Regions from separate parts of the Massilia genomosp. 1 genome, predicted to be linked through region 3. Evidence: predicted binding sites of a transcription regulator. Region 3 holds the regulator's gene; each other region holds the start of a gene.

Region 1 (4,210 bases), on a different contig from region 3:
TGGCCTTGTACAGGACATTGCCGGGACGCATCTATCATGCCGTCGACGATACCCATATGAAAATGGCGGATTATTTCGATACCGTGGCGGACGCCTTCGGCATGGCGCGTCCGCCTCGCGTTGCGCGATCGCAACTAGTTGCTTCGGTTTCTCCGATGTTGCTGTCGTTCATGTCCGAGTCGCGGCGCATGAGCAACCAGCGCATCAAGCAGGAACTGGGCATGCGCCTGCGTTATCCGCAAGTGGCGCCGGCGGTGGCGGCGATGGCGCTGGTAAAATGACGGTCCTCACTAAGGAAGCGCGATGACCTACGAAGAATATCTTGATGAAGTAACCACCCTGATCACCGAAAAGTACAACCTGAGCGATGCCGCCGCGATCAAGCTGGTCGTGAAAGCGCAGGATGCCGAATTTTTCGTCGAGCATGACGAGAAGGAAGCCATGCGCACCGTGGACCGCGCGCATCAGGATGCCAAGGCTTTGTACCTGGCAAGCCAGAAGAAATAGGCAGAAACCCGGCTGTCAATGGGCCAATTCCCGCGCTCGTTTGACAGCCATCAAGTTCTGGGCGCGGCTTGGTCGTATTGTGTGCGATGTCGTCTCTCCATTGCTCACTTGTGCTCACCGCCATGCCTACCGCTGTGCCTACCGCTGTGCCTACCGCCGTGCCTACCGCCGTGCCACATCGGATCATCCAGCCATCCAAGGAACAAGTACGCGCCTATATGGCCCGGCGCGAGGGCGCGCGTCGCCCGCCGCCGCCGCCCGACGAGATCCGCCGCCAGCTCGGCTGGCACCTTGTCCGCGCCGATAGTGAGCGCTTGCTCATCGAATTCTATCTGATTCCCACCAACTACAGTTGTTTGGCCACGCAGATTGCCCTGTACTGGCTGTTTGCGCCCGCGCGGCGCGCCGCACGCCGGACACATTCTCACCAAATATTGCCTTAAATACAAAGTGTATTGAGTTTAAGTTCTGTTGGTTGAGCGAATGTCAACACTTAGGTGTATGATGCAAGCCCATGCCTAAGCAGCCGCATATTCAGACTGTTTTTGCCATCACCGCTTACTAATCGACTGTAAAGATAGTGCCCTGGCGAATATGCCACGGGCGCGAATTTCGAGAGACTTAAATTCATGACCAATCGCAGATTTCCTGAAGAACCGACTTACGATCCGAACAAGGTGCTCGACGCTATCATCGAACGCTTGCAGCTCAAGAACGATGCGGCCCTGTCGCGCGCGCTCGAAGTTGCGCCACCCGTAATCAGTAAAATCCGCCACCGCACGTTGCCGATCGGCGCGACCATCCTGTTGCGCATGCATGAGATCAGCGATTTCAGTATCCGGGAATTGCGCGCCATGATGGGTGTGCCGGCAGTGAGCATCAATCTCAACACCTGAGGCGAGCCAAAAGAAAAGGGGCACCATGTGCCCCTTGGGATGCCAATGCCGGTCCGCGTTGCAGCGCATCGGCCTTACCTTTCTGGTTTAGTACTCTTGCGCGGGCCGTGGCGCAGGCTGCGCGAGCGGCCAGGCATTACTCATTGCCGGCGTCCGGCGTAGCCTGACTTGTTCAAGCCGACTGCGCCACGCCCTTGCTGATCGATAGCAGCAGGTCCGATGTGGCGGCGGTCACAACCATAGGCTCGCCCGAGACCCTCGTGCACCAGGCCGATTGCACAGCCGCTGGCATGGCCCTGGTGCACCATGCCGATTTCACTGCCTTTGCGCTGGTGCGCGTACACCAGGCCGATGTTGCTTGCGGCGTCGCAGTGCGGGTACACCAGGCCGATGTTGCTTGCGGCGTCGCAGTGCGGGTACACCAGGCCGATGTTGCTTGCGGCGTTGCAGTGCGCGTACACCATGCCGATTTTGCGCTGTCGGTGGTAGTGCGCGTACACCAGGCGGCTTTCGCTTCCGGCGTTGCAGTGCGCGTGCACCAGGCGGACTTTGCGCTATCGGTGGTAGTACGGGTACACCATGCGGCTTTGGTGTCGGCCGATACGGTGCGCGTACACCAAGCCGAGGCAGCGCTACCGGTGGTAGTCCGGGTACACCATGCGGCTTTGGCTGCTTCGGCATTGGTCCGGGTACACCATGCGGCTTTGGCGCCGGCCGCTACCGCCGTTTCACCTTCCGCAGTGCGGGTACACCATGCCGATTGCGCGCCGCCTGCCTGCAGCGGCGTCTCTTCCACGGCACGCGTGCACCAGGCGGCGGCGCGGGCGCCATAGACTTCGCCGAAGCTGCTTTCATACAGGTCGCGCATGCGGTTGCCGCAGTCCTGCAGGTGCTGCGTATCTTCTTCTTCGCCGCTCATGCCCACATACGGATAGTGATGCAGGAAATAGCCGAACACGTGCTCGCAATCCTTCGCGTACTTCATGGTGTCCAGAATATGGTAGTGCCAGAAGATGTCGACTTCGATCATCGGCGCGGTTTCGTCTTCCGGGAATGCCTTCATCAGGTACAGGAAGCGGCGATATTCCACTTCCACCGCATCGGCTTTTTCCTGCGACCAGCCTTCACCGGATTCGGCATGGGTGAGCTTGAATTTGATCGGGTCCAGATCGAGTTCCGAAATTGCTTTGATTGCGTCGTTGGTCATCATGATTAGGCCTCTTTTATAGAGTTGTGATTGGTTTATGTGACTACATTCCCTGTTTGGACTTGCGGGTGTTACCGGTACTACAAGCTGCCTGTCTCCTTTCTTTCTTTCGGTCAATCAATTGCCCGATTACATTGATTTCCGTTACTGTTTGAGGATGTTGCGCCGGTCCGCTGCCGACTTGTTGACTTTGCTCAAGCATTACTCGGGGATATTCCTAGCGCATCGCGGATGCACTGACTGTGCCGCAAGCCATCGAGGAGGAATCTGTTTAGGACAATGCCCGTCGTCATCAGACAAACGCGGCATGCGTTTCATTTTTGCTGGACGCAGCGGTGGCGTGGCCACGTGCGGGCTCATTGTGCAAAGGGACGCTCACGCAGACTGTGGTCCCTCCGCCGCTATCGCTGGTGATGGAAAACGAGCCGCCGAGGATGCTGATGCGCTCCTCGATGCCGACCAGGCCGAACGAGCCGACCTTGGCCCGTTCGCCGGCCTGCAAACCGATGCCGTTGTCGCTGACGGTCATCGACAGGCGGTTGCCGCCCAGCTTGAGTTCGACCCTGACCCGGCTGGCCTGTGCATGGCGCACGATGTTGCTCAGCGATTCTTGCAGGATGCGGAAAAAGGCCGTGGCCGCATGGTCGCCGAGCGCCACTTCCTTCGGTTCGTCGATCAGTTCGCAGGCAATGCCGGTGCGGCGCTTGAATTCGGCGATCTGCCACTCGACCGCCGCCGACAGCCCCAGGTCGAGCACGTTCGGGCGCAGGTCGTTGATGATCTGGCGCACGCTCTTGATGGTGGCGTCGATCTGCTGCAAGGTCGAGCGCGCGCGCGCGTGCAGGCGCGGATGGCGCTCGCGCGTGCGCGAACTGAGCATGTCCGCTTCGATGCGCAGCGCCAGCAGGTTCTGGCCGAGGTCGTCGTGGATTTCGCGCGCGATGCGCTTGCGCTCGCCTTCCTTGATCTGGTCGGCGTGGGCCGCCAGGCGGCGCAGGTTCTGGTGCGACAGTTGCAGCTTGGCCTGGCTGTCGCGCAGTTCGCGCGTCATGCCCTTGGCCATCTTGATGGCGCGCCGCCGTGACGAGGTCAGCGCATGGAACAGGGCGTACAACAGCATCGAGCTGACCGAGCCGGCCATCATCGCCAGCCACGGCGCGAATTCCTCGAAGCCCGTGTACAGCTCGGTCGCGGCGACGCTGAAGGTGGCGTCCCACTGGCGGCCGTTGAAGTCGATCGGCAAGGTCGCGTGGAAGCGTTCCGGCCCCAGCACGGCGGGCAGGGACGTTTCGTCGCCGCCGCCGCTGTCGAACAGCACGCGCCCGCGCAGCATGTCCGGGCCGATGGCGTTATCGACCAGCATCATGCGCACATTCTTGATCGGCACTTCGTCGATCACGCCCTGCACCAGCTTTTGCACGCTGAAGGCGATCCCGACCGTGCCCAGATAAGCGGCGCGCCGCTGCGCAACGGTCGCGGTCGGCGCATGCGGCCGGTAGACCGGCAGGCGCATGCCGAGCCCGGTGCGGCCCGGTCCCGAAATGAAGGAAATCGGCAAGCCCGAGGTGAACAGCTTGCCGGTGTCGCGCAGCTCGTCGAG
Region 2 (4,210 bases), on a different contig from region 3:
CCAATACCGCCAGCTCGCCCAGCAGGTTGTACACCAGGTGCGACTGGATCTGGGTGCCGTTGAGGATCAAAAAGGTGTCGGCGTCGCGCGTGTACAGTTCCAGCCCGTCTGGATGGGCCATGCAGCTGAACTGGCAATCGTCCTTGCCCAGGTTGCGGTGGCGCGCCGTAAAGCAGCGCGCCGAAAACGCCAGCGGCATGCGGCCATACGCGAATACCTCGGTCTCGAGCCCCTTCGGCCGGCTTTGCTGCATCGCCGCCAGCGCGGCGCGCCCCATTTCGAGCGGCATGACCCAGCGCCGCGCGCCCAGTTGCGCCATCAGCGCCACGCTGTCTTCGTTGTACAGGTTCAGGTGCGGGCCGGCCACGAACGGCACGCCGCCGTCGAGGCAGTGTACGGCGCCGATGTCGTTCGCTTCGATCGCAAAGCGCCCGTTCGAGGTGAGCTTGCGCAGGTTGGTCAGGTCGCTGCTTGACTCGAGCAGCGCCTGGGTCGACAGCACCACTTCCTTGCCGGCGTCGGCCAGCATGGCGGCCAGCGACAGCCAGTCGGGCAGGCGCAGCTCATGGCGGCGCGAGCACACCGTTTCGCCAAGGTAGACGATATCGACCGGGCTTGCCGCCACCGTGTCGTAGAACGCCATCATCGTATCGCGCGGCCAGTAGTACAACACCGGGCCGAGGGCCAGTTTCATCATGCTGCCTCCCCTATTTCCATGAGCGGTGGTAGGCGCCCAGCGTATGCTGCTGCCCCTCGGCCACCTTGTTCAGATCCGCCATCCACGCCTGCCTGGCCGAAAAACGCATCGGACTGGCGCGGTACTGGTCGATCGCCTCGCGCCAGACGCGCGTTACCTGCGCCACGTACGCGGGACTGCGCTGGCGCCCTTCGATCTTGATGGCGGAGACGCCCAGCTCGATCAGCTGCGGCAGCAGTTCCAGGGTATTCAAGCTGGCCGGCTCCTCGATCGCGTAAAACTGCTCGCCGGCGACGTCGAAACGGCCCTTGCACAGGGTTGGATAGTTGGCCTGCTCGCCATCGGCGTAGCGGTCGATCAGAACGCCGCTCAGGCGCGCCTCCAGCCCGGCCGGCGTTTGCTGCCAGCGCACCGCCTTGGCCGGCGAGCACACGCCGTGGGTATTGGGCGATTCGCCGGTGGCGTAGGACGACAGCGCGCAGCGCCCTTCGACCATCACGCACAGGCTGCCGAAGCCGAAGACTTCAATTTCCACCGGCGTATTGCGTACAACCTGCTCCACCTGCCCCACCGACAGCACGCGCGGCAGCACGGCGCGGGCAATGCCGAAGTGGCGATGGAAAAAATTGATGGCCTCGTAATTGGTGGCCGAACCCTGCACCGACAGGTGCAGCCGCAGCGCCGGATAGCGCTCGGCGGCGTAGCGCATCAGGCCCGGGTCGGCCAGGATGATGGCGTCGATGCCGGCGCCGGCGGCGCGGTCGATGGCGCGCCGCCACAGGGCACCGGCGGACGGCTGCGGGTAGGTGTTGAGCGCCAGCAGCACCTTGCGCCCACGCGCATGGCTGTAGGCGATGCCCTGCTCGATGGCCGCTTCGTCGAAGTTCAGGCCCGCAAAATTGCGGGCGTTGGTCGCGTCGCGAAAACCCAGGTAGACGCAGTCGGCGCCGTTGTCCACGGCCGCCTTGAGGGCCGGCAGGCTGCCGGCAGGGCACACCAGTTCGAGCGGCGCGGCGCCGTCGGAAGAATTTGACATCATGTTCATTCGTCGTAAGGTGGGGACTGCACTGTAGCCCGGGGGCAGTCCGGAAATCTTTGACCTGCATCAAGGATTTCCAGACTGCGAAGCGGCGACAATGGCGCCATGCATAAACAGCAGGAGACCACGATGGACACAATCGGAAGCTATCTCGAAGCCGACCATGTGCGCTGCGACGCACTGTTCGCAGACGCGCGCCGCGCTGTGCGCAAGGGCCTGTGGCGCGAGGCCGGCAACTGCTTCGCCGCCTTCTGCCACGCGCTCGAACGGCATCTGCTGATCGAGGAGCGGATCGTTTTTCCGGCGTTCGAAAACGCCATCGGCGCCGCCAGCGCCCCCACCGCCGCCATGCGCAGCGAGCACCTGCGCATCCGCGGCGTGGCGCAGCGCTTGTCGAATGCGCTGCGCGAGCGCGATACCGAAGCGTTCCTCAATCATGCCGACACGCTGGGCATCGTCTTGTACCAGCACAGCGAAAAGGAAGAAGGCGTGCTCTATCCGATGATCGAGCGGGTGCTGGCGCCAAGCTGCCACAAGCTGGTGGCGGCCATGCAGGCGTTCGGGGCGATGGACCAGATGGCCAGCGCCGCATGAACGCCGCCGCGCCAACCGCGCAAACCCACCACATCGACGTGCGCGGCCTGGAGCCGCCCGAACCGCTGGAACGCGTGCTCGACGCGCTCGACCGCCTGCCCGAGGGCGATCACCTGTGCATGCTGATCGAACGCGAGCCGCGCCCGCTGTACCGCATCCTGGCGCACAACGGCTATGGCCACGCCACCTCCGCGCTGCCCGACTACCTGTACGAAGTGCGCATCTGGCGCCGCGTGCCGCTCGCCTGACGCATGCAGCGCACCCTCTCGCTCGAACAATCGGCGCCGCTCGGCGCGGTGCTGCGCTACTTTCTCACCACCCCGGTGTGCGCAATGCTGGCCGCCGCGCTGCTGCTATGGCAGGGCGCGCCGGCGCTGCTTTCGCGCTGGTCGCCCGCCACGCTGGCGCTGACCCACCTGCTCACCCTCGGCACCCTGGGCATGAGCATGGCCGGCGCCTTGATCCAGCTCCTGCTGGTGGTGGCCGGCGTCGCGCTGCCGCGCGCGCGCATGCTGGCGCCCGGCGTGCATGCGCTGCTGGCGGGCGGCACGGCGGCCTTGTGCTGCGCCTTCCTGATCACCCAGCCCTGGCTGTTCCGGCTCGCGCTGGTCCTGCTGCTGCCGGGCTTTGCGTGGCTGGTCGGCGCACTCACGGTCGCCTTGTGGCAGATGCCGCCGCCGGGCGCGCTCCCGATGACGGCCACCGTCCGGCTGGCGCTCGGCAGCCTGGTGCTCACGGTGTGCCTCGGCGCGCTGCTGGCATGCGCCTTTGCCTGGCCGGGAGCGGCCACGCCGCTGCCGCTGGTGCTGGTCACCGACCTGCATGCGCTGTGGGGTGTGTTCGGGTGGGCCGGGCTGCTGCTGGTCGGTGTCTCGTTCCAGGTGGTGCCGATGTTCCAGGTCACGCCGCTGTACCACAAGCGGCTGGCGCAGGTGCTCGGCGTGGCGATCTTTTTGCTGCTGGTGCTGTGGAGCGTGAGCGCTGCGGCGCTGCGCGCACGCCTGGCCTGGATCGACACGCTGGCCGGCGCGCTGGTTCTTGGCGCCTACGCCGTGTTCACGCTGGCGACCCTGCGCCTGCTGGCGCGCCGCAAGCGTCCGCAGGCCGACGCCATGACCCTGTTCTGGCGCCTGGCGATGGCCAGCATGCTCGCCTGCGCGGCGCTGTGGGTGCTGCCGTCGCAGCTGGCGGGCGACGGCCGCACCCTGGCCATGGGCGTGCTGATGCTGGTCGGTTTTTTGTACTCGACCATCAATGGCATGCTGTACAAGATCGTGCCGTTCCTGGTCTGGCGCGAGCTGCAGGAGCGCGCCGCCGATGGCCAGCGCGCGCCGGCCATCAAGACGCTCATCACCGACAGCGCGGCGCAGCGCCAGTTCTGGCTGCACGCGGCCGCCCTGGCCCTGCTGCTGGCGGCCTGCTGGTGGCCGGCGCAGCTGGCGCGTCCTGCCGCCGGGGCGATGTTCGCCTCGGCCGGCGCGCTGCTGCTTAACCTGGCGCTGGCGCTGCGGCGTGCTTACAGCGCGATGGCCGCCAGCGTGTCGCGCACGGCCTTGGGCGGAAACTCGGTCGTCCGATAACGCGGCGGGTAGCCGGCGTCGAGCAGTTTCAGTGCGCTGGTCTTGTCTGCCAGCTCATCCCATGGCAGCATCATCGTGTCGAGCAGCTGTCCACTGCCATCGAGCCGGATCAGCGCCACGATGTCGGTTTTCGGCAGCAAGCTCGACACGCCCTCGGTCCAGACGCTCATGGTCAGCACGCTTTGATCGGGGCGTTGCATCACCTGGAAACTGGCGACAAAGATATCGATGCCTTTACGTTCATGGAATTTTTCGAGCAGCTGTTTCTGCCCGGCGTAGTCGGACGCCATCGACTGCGAC
Region 3 (4,210 bases):
GGCGCCAATGCGGTGCGCGTGCTGGTGCTGGTGCCGACGCGCGAACTGGCCGAGCAGGTGCATGAGAGTTTCCGCGCCTATGGGGCCGGCTTGCCGCTGCGCACCCACGTGGCCTACGGCGGCGTGAGCATCAATCCGCAGATGATGAAGCTGCGCAAGGGACTCGACGTGCTGGTGGCCACTCCCGGCCGCCTGCTCGACCTGTACCGCCAGAACGCGCTCAAGTTCGACCAGCTCGAAACCCTGGTGCTCGATGAAGCCGACCGCATGCTCGACCTGGGGTTTTCGCGCGAACTCGACGCCGTGTTCGCCGCCCTGCCGAAAAAACGCCAGACCCTGCTGTTTTCAGCCACGTTTTCGGACGAGATCCGCGCCCTGGCCGGCAAGCTGCTGAGCGACCCCTTGAGCATCGAGGTCAGCCCGCGCAACAGCACCGTCAAGCGCATCCGCCAGTGGGTCGTGCCGGTCGACAAAAAACGCAAGCCGGAACTGTTCTTGTACCTGCTTAAAAAGCACCGTTGGGGCCAGGTGCTGGTGTTCGTCAAGACGCGCAAGGGCGTGGACCAGCTGGTCGAGACCTTGCAGGCGCAGGGCGTCGCGGCCGATTCGATTCACGGCGACAAGCCGCAACCGGCGCGCCTGCGCGCGCTCGAGCGTTTCAAGGCCGGCGAAGCGAAGATCCTGGTGGCGACCGACGTGGCCGCGCGCGGGCTCGATATCGACGACTTGCCGCAGGTGGTCAATTTCGACCTGCCGATCGTGGCCGAAGACTACATCCATCGCACCGGCCGCACCGGCCGCGCGGGGGCCTCGGGCGAAGCGGTCTCGCTGGTCTGCGCGGATGAGGTGCAATTGCTCGCCGCCATCGAAATTCTGACGAAGCAAACCCTGGAACGCATCGAGGAGCCTGGTTTCTCGCCGGAACACAGGGTACCCCTCACCAACACCGCCGGCGAGGTGCTGAAAAAACCCAAGAAACCCAAGAAAGCCAAGATCAGCGGCGACGTGTCGACGGTCGACGTGCGTTTCCGCCCGCGCTGAGGCCGGCGCCGCACCATGCGCAGGGGTATGGATTGCCTTGTTAAGACATGCACAACGCAAATGCGCAAAATGCATGCCCGGCAGGGAAAACACGCATCTGTATCGGGCAAACAGCCCCATCTGTTCCGGTATTCGCCTGTGCGCCGGAGTCGCTGTGGGGTATCATACGGCTCAAGCCACAAACCGTCAGACCCTATGCCTCAGCCTCTCCCATTCGTTCCGGCAGCCATGCTGAACGTCGCCGCACTCAAGGCAAGCTGCGCAGGATGCAGCATGCATCAGCTGTGCCTACCAATGGGACTCGACAGCGAAGATATCACCCGGCTCGACAACATTATCGGCAAGCGCCGCCGCCTGTTGCGCGACGAACGCCTGTACCAGATGGACGAGCCGTTCCGCAACCTGTACGCGATCCGCTTCGGCCACTTCAAGACCTACCAGGTCAACGCCAACGGCGAGCAGCAGATTACCGGTTTCCAGATGGCCGGCGAACTGCTGGGGATGGACGCCATCAGCGGCGACCGCCACCATTGCGACGCGGTCGCGCTGGAAGACAGCGAAGTGTGCGAAATCCCGTTCGCGCGCCTGGAAGAATTGTTCGGCCAAGTGCCGACCCTGCTGCGCCATTTCCACCGCATCATGAGCCAGGAAATCACGCGCGAGCAAAATGTCATGCTATTGCTGGGAAATATGCGGGCGGAGCAGCGCTTTGCCGTATTCCTGGTCAACCTGTCGGCGCGTTACGCGGCGCGCGGTTACTCGGCCACCAGCTTCCAGCTGCGCATGTCGCGCGAAGATATCGGCAATTACCTGGGGCTGACCATCGAAAGCATCAGCCGCCTGCTGTCGCGCTTTAAAAAGCAGGGCTGGATCAGCGTCGACAAGCGCGAACTGAGCTTGCTCGACCCGGCCATGCTCAAGGCGCTGGCCGCCGGCACCGAGCAGTGCAGCCCGATGGCGTGAGCCGGCCGCGTTACGGGCCGGCGCCACCCTGCGCCGGTGCGCCTGATCCCTCCCGCAGCCAGGCGGCAAGCTCGGCTTCGAGGGTGGCGCTGCCGCTCACGGCCAGCAGCGCGCACTTTGGATGGCCCGTGAAACGCAGCATGACAACCGGCGCGCCCGAAATGGCCATAAACGCCCGCTCCCCGTGTGCCACCTTGAACCAGCCCGAATAGTAGCCGAAGGCGGCAATGCCGTTTCTTTTGGTCGACATCGCCAGGCTGCTCATATCGCCACTGCGCGTGATGACCGCCCCCTGGATGCAGGCGCGCTCGACCCTGAAGGTGTAGAAGGCATGCTTGATGACCAGTGCATCGGCTGTCAGCTCGACCGAGTGACGGATGAACATGCTTGTGCATACAAGCAGCCCCAGCAATGCCGATGCAATCAGCATGCCGCTGACAAAGCCGGTTTCCGTCGCCGTCGGGGTTGTTGTATGCGGGGTCAGGAAATAGAAGCCCGTGGTGAGCAGGAGCGGCACCGCGAACAGCATGCCGATCAAGAAAACTTGCTTGTTGGAAGTTGGAATATCGATGTTTATCATCCGGGTGTTCCATTCTGCCGTGGTTCGAGTTGTTGATTGGACACTAGCGCGACAGTATAGTTCAATGCCAGTGCGCTCAACGGCCTGTCAGGGGGCGTCGGGCACGAGCGGTGTCCACTCCTTGCCATCGAAGACCACGGCGCCATATCTGCCGGCGAACAGCATCACGCCATCTCCCACCGCCAGAACACGCGAACGGTGGCGCGCCTCCGGCGGGACGTCCGCGTCCGCCAGCTTGCCATTCCCGATGGTCCAGAGCCCGTCGTCGGAGTTACACCAGACCTTGTCCGCAAACCACACCATATCGTTGAAGGGCCGTGCCAGCGTCGTTTTTTGAATGAGCTTCCACAAATTCTCGCGCCCGCGCAAAATGCCCCCGCCTTGCAAACCGATGTAGACATAGCCGTCGCCGGCGCAGCAGATCGCCTGGATATGCTGATCGACCCGTACGCGGCACTGGTGCCAGCGCACGCCGTCGAAGCGCCAGACGTCGCCCTTGCCTCCCGCACAGTAGATGTCCCGGGCGCTGAAGCCATCGATGACGTCGAAGCCCTCATCATTCGAGCCGTGAGCGTCTCGCTCCGGTTCCGGCAGCGTGTCCCGGCCTGCCAGGCTTTCCCAGACACCGCACGCGGTCCTGCGGCACACCGCGCGCCAGGGACCCGCTGCGTAGACCAGTCCGTCGATGGTGGCGAGCGCGTTTACGGAGGTAACGAGCGCAGCGGTAGCGCTACCCATCGGGATTGCCGCTTCCATGCCGCGTTGACCGCTGCCGAGGACGGCGACGCCGCCACGCGCGCCGACCATGACCGCCTGCTCCAGCGGCTGGCGCGCAACGGCCAGAAAAGGCCAAGCGAATCCCGTGTATTCCTTGTAATCGATTTCTCCGGTATCGGTGAAGACATTCACCATCCGCTTGTTCGGTTCTTCCACGGCAAAGTCGTCCACTGCTTCGATACAAGCAAACGAAAAGGCATGCTTGCTGCGCACCGCACAGTCGTGCAGATAGAAATCGCCGAAGGCGGCGTCCCAGTTTTTCTCGCTGATCATCCTTGCCGTCCCGGTTGCGTCCAGGCGAGCATGATAGCCGAGCCACGGGCGAGCTGTCAGGACGGTGCCGTTGCTAGAACGGCGGATGCGGATCGTCCGGCACCACCACCAGATAATAGGTCAGCATGCTGGCCAGCGCGCAAAAAATCCAGAAGAAGAAAAAGCCGATCGTGTACACCGCCATCGGCGTCAAGGCCAATTGCCCCATGTGCAGTTCTTCGCGCGGATCGAACATCGCAAAGAAACAGCCTTCGGCCAGCATCGCCGCCAGGAAGGCGGGCCACAGTACTTTCATCGCAAGACGCATCGACACTCCCCCGTTTAGTTTGTTGCTTGCTGGACGTCGGCCTTGATCGCCAGCGCCTGCTCGCGCGGCCAGTGCCAGGCTGCGGCCAGGCGCCAGTCGCGCTTGCCGCCTTCGACCACCACCTGCCAGCGCGCGCGCTCGAGCATCGGCAGCGCCACCGAAAACCGCCCGCCGGCGTCCGGGATCACATCGATCTTGCGGTCCTTTTCGGGCTGGGTGGCGTGCGCCAGATGAATGCTGAACGGCGCGTTCAAGGGCTGCCCGCCGCT
Region 4 (4,210 bases), on a different contig from region 3:
CGAACTCGGTCGCGCCGGGATGTTGCCATCGTATGAAAGGGAATCCAAGTACTTATCCGAACTCATCAAGGAAACCTACTCCTTATCGTTTTATAACAAGTATCACAGGGAAGGTAAATGGCAAACGTGGCTTGACGCCCTGGAAAAGTTCAGATCGGACGTGACGCAGTTTTTGCTGGCGGGGGTTGACGGATCCGCCACCCATCTTCAGATCGAGGTGCAGTTCGCGGAGGATGCGCTGATCGGCTCCGTTACGATGACGGCTGTTACGATCGAACGTGGAAACTACAGTGCGGAAGGCCGCGTTAGTAATTCTGACAGAATCATCAGGATAAGCGCCCCACTACCGAAGGCGCCGGCCGATGCGGCGGCAATCGCGCGCTTTGTCGACAATCTCGAACCTTTGTTCGAAGAGAAGTTCTCGCAACTTGTTTTGTGGACGTATAAGTACCACCACCCTGACAACTGGATCGGCGTCAATTAGCTCCCGAGCGCGCGCAAGCCCGATTGTTCGCACACAGGCGCGAACAATCGGGCCGGGCTTATTTCAATGCCTTGAACAGCGCCTCGAACTGTGTGCTCAATGAGTGATCGTGCTGCTTAATCGGCGGCACTTCGCGTTTGATGTCGAGCAGTTCGTACACCGCCATCTGGGCGGCGCGCACCGAATACTCCACCGTGAACACCACGTCATCGGCAACCTCGACGAACTGGCTGATGAAGGCCAGGTTCTTCGATTCCTTCGGCACCGGCAGCGGACGGTCGCTGTGTACGCGCGGCATGAACATGCTGGTGATGTAGGGCATGCGGCAAGGGATGCAATTGGCTGTTTCCACCGCGTCCAGATCGAAGCGCAAATGGCCGCACAGCTCGCGCAGGATTTCTTCGCCGGTGCAGTCCGACATCGGCTTGGCGACAAAATTGCCGATCCGGTCAGGCGACAGCCCATAACCCCAGAACACTTGCACGCCGGCCGGCTGGTTGGCAAAGTGCGGCTGGTGCGCCAGCACGATCGACATGAACCAGTTCGAATCCTTGAACGTGACCAGGCCGCCGGTGCCGGCTTCGTTGCCGCTGAACGCCTGCATCTTGTCGAAGAAGCGCGGGTCCTGCAAGGTCACCGTGAACGACTCCCAGTACGATTCCGCGATACTGCTGTTGAACGCGGCCGGATTGCCGAAGCCGGGTTGCGCGGCGGCCAGCTTTTCCCACAAGGTCCAGCCTTGGCTGTCGGTCTTGTCGAGTTTTTCGGGGGCGCTGGTCATGCTGCCCAGGCTGGACGCGTCGGTCATCGAACCGTTCTGGAAGAACACCAGGTCGCCGGCGGGCACGTCCACGTGCTCGCTGTTGCCCGCATGCAGGCACTCGAAGCCGGTGACGACGAATTTGCCATCGACCGTGGCGTGACCGATATCGGTCACCTTGCAGTCGAGGATGAATTGCACGCCTTGCTCTTGCAGCCATGCCTGCAAGGGCCGCACCAGCGAATCGTACTGGTTATAGATCGTGCGGCGCACCCCGCCCAGGGTTTCGATGCGCGAAAACTCCAGCATGAAGCGGTGCAGGTAGCGTTTGAATTCCACCGCGCTGTGCCACGGCTGGAAGGCGAAGGTGGTGGCCCACATGAACCAGAACTCGGTTTCGAAAAATGCCGGGTCGAGCCAGTCGCTGATGGTGTCGGCGCCGAGCGTGTCTTCACTGGCCAGGCTCAGCTTGAGCAACTGGGCGCGGTCGTGCATCGAAAAGCCCATCGAGGTGACCGGCACAATGGCGCGGCGCATGTCGACCAGGCGCGCTTGCGAGTGCGACTTGTGCAGTTCGTTGAAGTCGACGGTTTCGTCGAACACGCTCTTGTTTTCGTCGGCGAGGGAGGGGATCGACTTGAACAGGTCCCAGGTACACTCGTAGTTATCGAAGGTGAACATGCGGCCGCCGCGCAGCGAGTAGCCGTGCTCGGGGGAACCGGCGCCGTCCAGGCTGCCGCCGAGCTGGGGGGCCGCTTCGTAGATGCGGATGTTTGCGCCGGGAACATTACCGTCGCGTATCATAAACGCGGCCGCGGAAAGCGAGCCGATACCGCCGCCAAGCAGGTGGGCTTTTACATTGTTGTTCATAGGGGAGTCGTCCAAAAAAGGTGCATCGGTGTCCGGTACGATCCGGACAAGGTGTTCCGGACGACATTGGCATCAGCAATTTGTTGCGACGCAGCATGCGTCCGGAGGCATGCAGAATCGCATGCGCGCGCCCCAAAAAAATTGATGCACATCAAAATTGCCAAAGCATTAATAGAGGGCACGCTCAAGTAATGCGCCTGGAAATGCCGCGTGCATGCAATCCTCTATAATTCCAGCACCTTTCTGACTGGATCCCGCATGACGCCTTTTCACTCCCGCACACTTGTTCGCCCGGCGCTGGCCGCCGCCATGCTCCTGATGGGTGGCAGCGCCGCCGCCGCCGACACCTGCGGCGGCGCGCCACGCCTGGTGGTCAGCACGCCGCCCGGTTTTTGCGCGGGCATCATCGGCCAGGGATTCAAGTTCGCGCGCGGCGTGCAGCCGATGGCCGACGGCAGCGTGCTGGTGGTCGACCTGGGCGGCTGGCAGCCGAACCAGGGCAGCGTCTGGCTGCTCAAGCCGGGTGCGGCGGGTTTCCAGAAAACCCTGCTGATGAAGAAACTCGACCGCCCCAACGGCATCGTGCTCGGTCCCGACGGCCTGGTGTATGTGGGCGCGATCAAGCGCATCTTCCGCTTCGATCCGCGCGATCCCGAAGGCACGGTCAAGGATGTTATCGGCGGCAATTCCGGCACGCCGGCGCTGCCCGGCCTCGGGCGCCATCCTTTGACCGCGATGCGCTTCGACGCCAAGGGCGACTTGTATGTGAATGTCGGTTCGGGCAGCGACCATTGCGAAGGCAAGGATGGCAAGGCGCCGGATGCGGGCAAGCCCTGCCTTGAGGCGAGCGGGGCGAACGCGCTGGGCGCGCTGCGCAAGTATCGGATGCAATGGCCGGCCGGCACCGTCAAAAGCTGGGAAGTCCATGCGACCGGGCTGCGCAATTCGATGGCGCTGGCAGTCCACCCGGGCACGCAAGCCTTGTGGCAGGGCGAAAACTCGCGCGACGCGCTCCAGGCGGCCATGAAGGGCTTGAAGAACGATAACGACTTGCCGCACGATGAGTTGAACCTGATCGAGGCGAAGGGCAACTACGGCTGGCCTTACTGCTACGATAACAATGTGGCCAGCCCGGAGTATCCAGACGCCAAGTGCGGCGCTTACCGCGCGCCGCTGCGCCTGCTGCCGGCCCATGCGGCGCCGCTGGGCATGACCTTTTACACGGCCGACATGTTCCCCGCGCAATACAAGAACAGCCTGATCATCGGCTACCACGGTTACCGCGCGAATGGGCGCCGGCTGGTGGCCTTGCTGCCGGATGCGCAGGGCGCGCCGCTGGGCAAGATGATCGAACTGATCAGCGACTGGGGCCCCAAGCCGAAGCAGTTGCCCGGCGCGCCGGTCGATGTCAAGCAGGGGCCGGACGGCGCGATTTACCTGGTCGAGGACCACAGCGGGCGGGTCGTCAGGTTGCAGTATGCATCCCCGGCTCCGGCGCCGCGCAAATAGGCTTCCACGGCGCGCGCGCGGTCGCTTCGCTGGCCGCTGCACTGGCCTGTGCGCGGGCGCACCAGGCGAACAGCTCCTCGGGCGCGAGCGGCCGGGCGAACAGGTAACCCTGGCCCTCGTCGCAGCCCTGGTCGTGCAGCAACTGCCGCACGTCATCGGTTTCGATGCCTTCCGCCACCACGCGAAAGCCCAGCTCGTGCGAGAGGGAAATCATGGTGTTCACCAGCGTGCGGTTGCGCTCGCCGCCCGCCATGTTGCGTACAAAACTCTGGTCGATCTTGACCACGTGCGCCGGCATGCTCTGCAGGTACGACAGGCTGCTGTAGCCGGTGCCGAAGTCGTCGATCGCCAGGCGCACGCCGGCCTGGTCGAGCGCGGCCAGGGTGGCCAGCGCGGTGCCCTGGTTTTCCATGATCGCGCTTTCCGTCACTTCCAGTTCCAGCCAGCCGGGCGCCATGCGGTGCTGGTTCAGCAGCGCCGTCACGGTGCTGACAAAATCGGCTTCGAGCAGGTTGGCGGCCGAGACGTTGACCGACATCTGCAAGCGCAAGCCGGCGCCGTGCCAGGCGGCCAGCTGGCGCACGGCC

Evidence for each region. Region 3 encodes FNR, which switches genes on or off when oxygen is low (the NO sensors DNR and NnrR bind a similar motif). Its sites were predicted from a motif close to TTGATNNNNATCAA; they were not measured.
Region 1: the regulator FNR is predicted to act here: its motif matches at 2,795-2,808, upstream of F1735_RS18265 (glycine-rich domain-containing protein).
Region 2: the regulator FNR is predicted to act here: its motif matches at 1,793-1,806, upstream of F1735_RS26540 (hemerythrin domain-containing protein).
Region 4: the regulator FNR is predicted to act here: its motif matches at 2,256-2,269, upstream of F1735_RS21020 (oleate hydratase).

The regions. Positions count from the first base shown of each region.
Region 1 is NZ_WHJF01000048.1:25,533-29,742, reverse strand. Features, by position in the region: gene F1735_RS18285 (SDR family oxidoreductase) at 1-281, shown strand, start outside; gene F1735_RS18280 (hypothetical protein) at 304-507, shown strand; gene F1735_RS18275 (hypothetical protein) at 666-950, shown strand; gene F1735_RS18270 (hypothetical protein) at 1,137-1,403, shown strand; gene F1735_RS18265 (glycine-rich domain-containing protein) at 1,576-2,610, opposite strand; gene F1735_RS18260 (sensor histidine kinase) at 2,903-4,210, opposite strand, start outside.
Region 2 is NZ_WHJF01000098.1:13,293-17,502, reverse strand. Features, by position in the region: gene ubiV (ubiquinone anaerobic biosynthesis protein UbiV) at 1-697, opposite strand, end outside; gene ubiU (ubiquinone anaerobic biosynthesis protein UbiU) at 708-1,733, opposite strand; gene F1735_RS26540 (hemerythrin domain-containing protein) at 1,866-2,330, shown strand; gene F1735_RS26535 (DUF2249 domain-containing protein) at 2,327-2,578, shown strand; gene F1735_RS26530 (permease) at 2,582-3,910, shown strand; gene F1735_RS26525 (DUF1444 family protein) at 3,847-4,210, opposite strand, start outside.
Region 3 is NZ_WHJF01000090.1:11,670-15,879, reverse strand. Features, by position in the region: gene F1735_RS25580 (DEAD/DEAH box helicase) at 1-1,041, shown strand, start outside; gene fnr (fumarate/nitrate reduction transcriptional regulator Fnr) at 1,237-2,004, shown strand; gene F1735_RS25570 (hypothetical protein) at 2,015-2,542, opposite strand; gene F1735_RS36800 (hypothetical protein) at 2,672-3,634, opposite strand; gene F1735_RS25560 (hypothetical protein) at 3,708-3,929, opposite strand; gene F1735_RS25555 (FixH family protein) at 3,956-4,210, opposite strand, start outside.
Region 4 is NZ_WHJF01000061.1:24,242-28,451, forward strand. Features, by position in the region: gene F1735_RS21015 (hypothetical protein) at 1-484, shown strand, start outside; gene F1735_RS21020 (oleate hydratase) at 543-2,114, opposite strand; gene F1735_RS21025 (PQQ-dependent sugar dehydrogenase) at 2,373-3,623, shown strand; gene F1735_RS21030 (sensor domain-containing phosphodiesterase) at 3,580-4,210, opposite strand, start outside.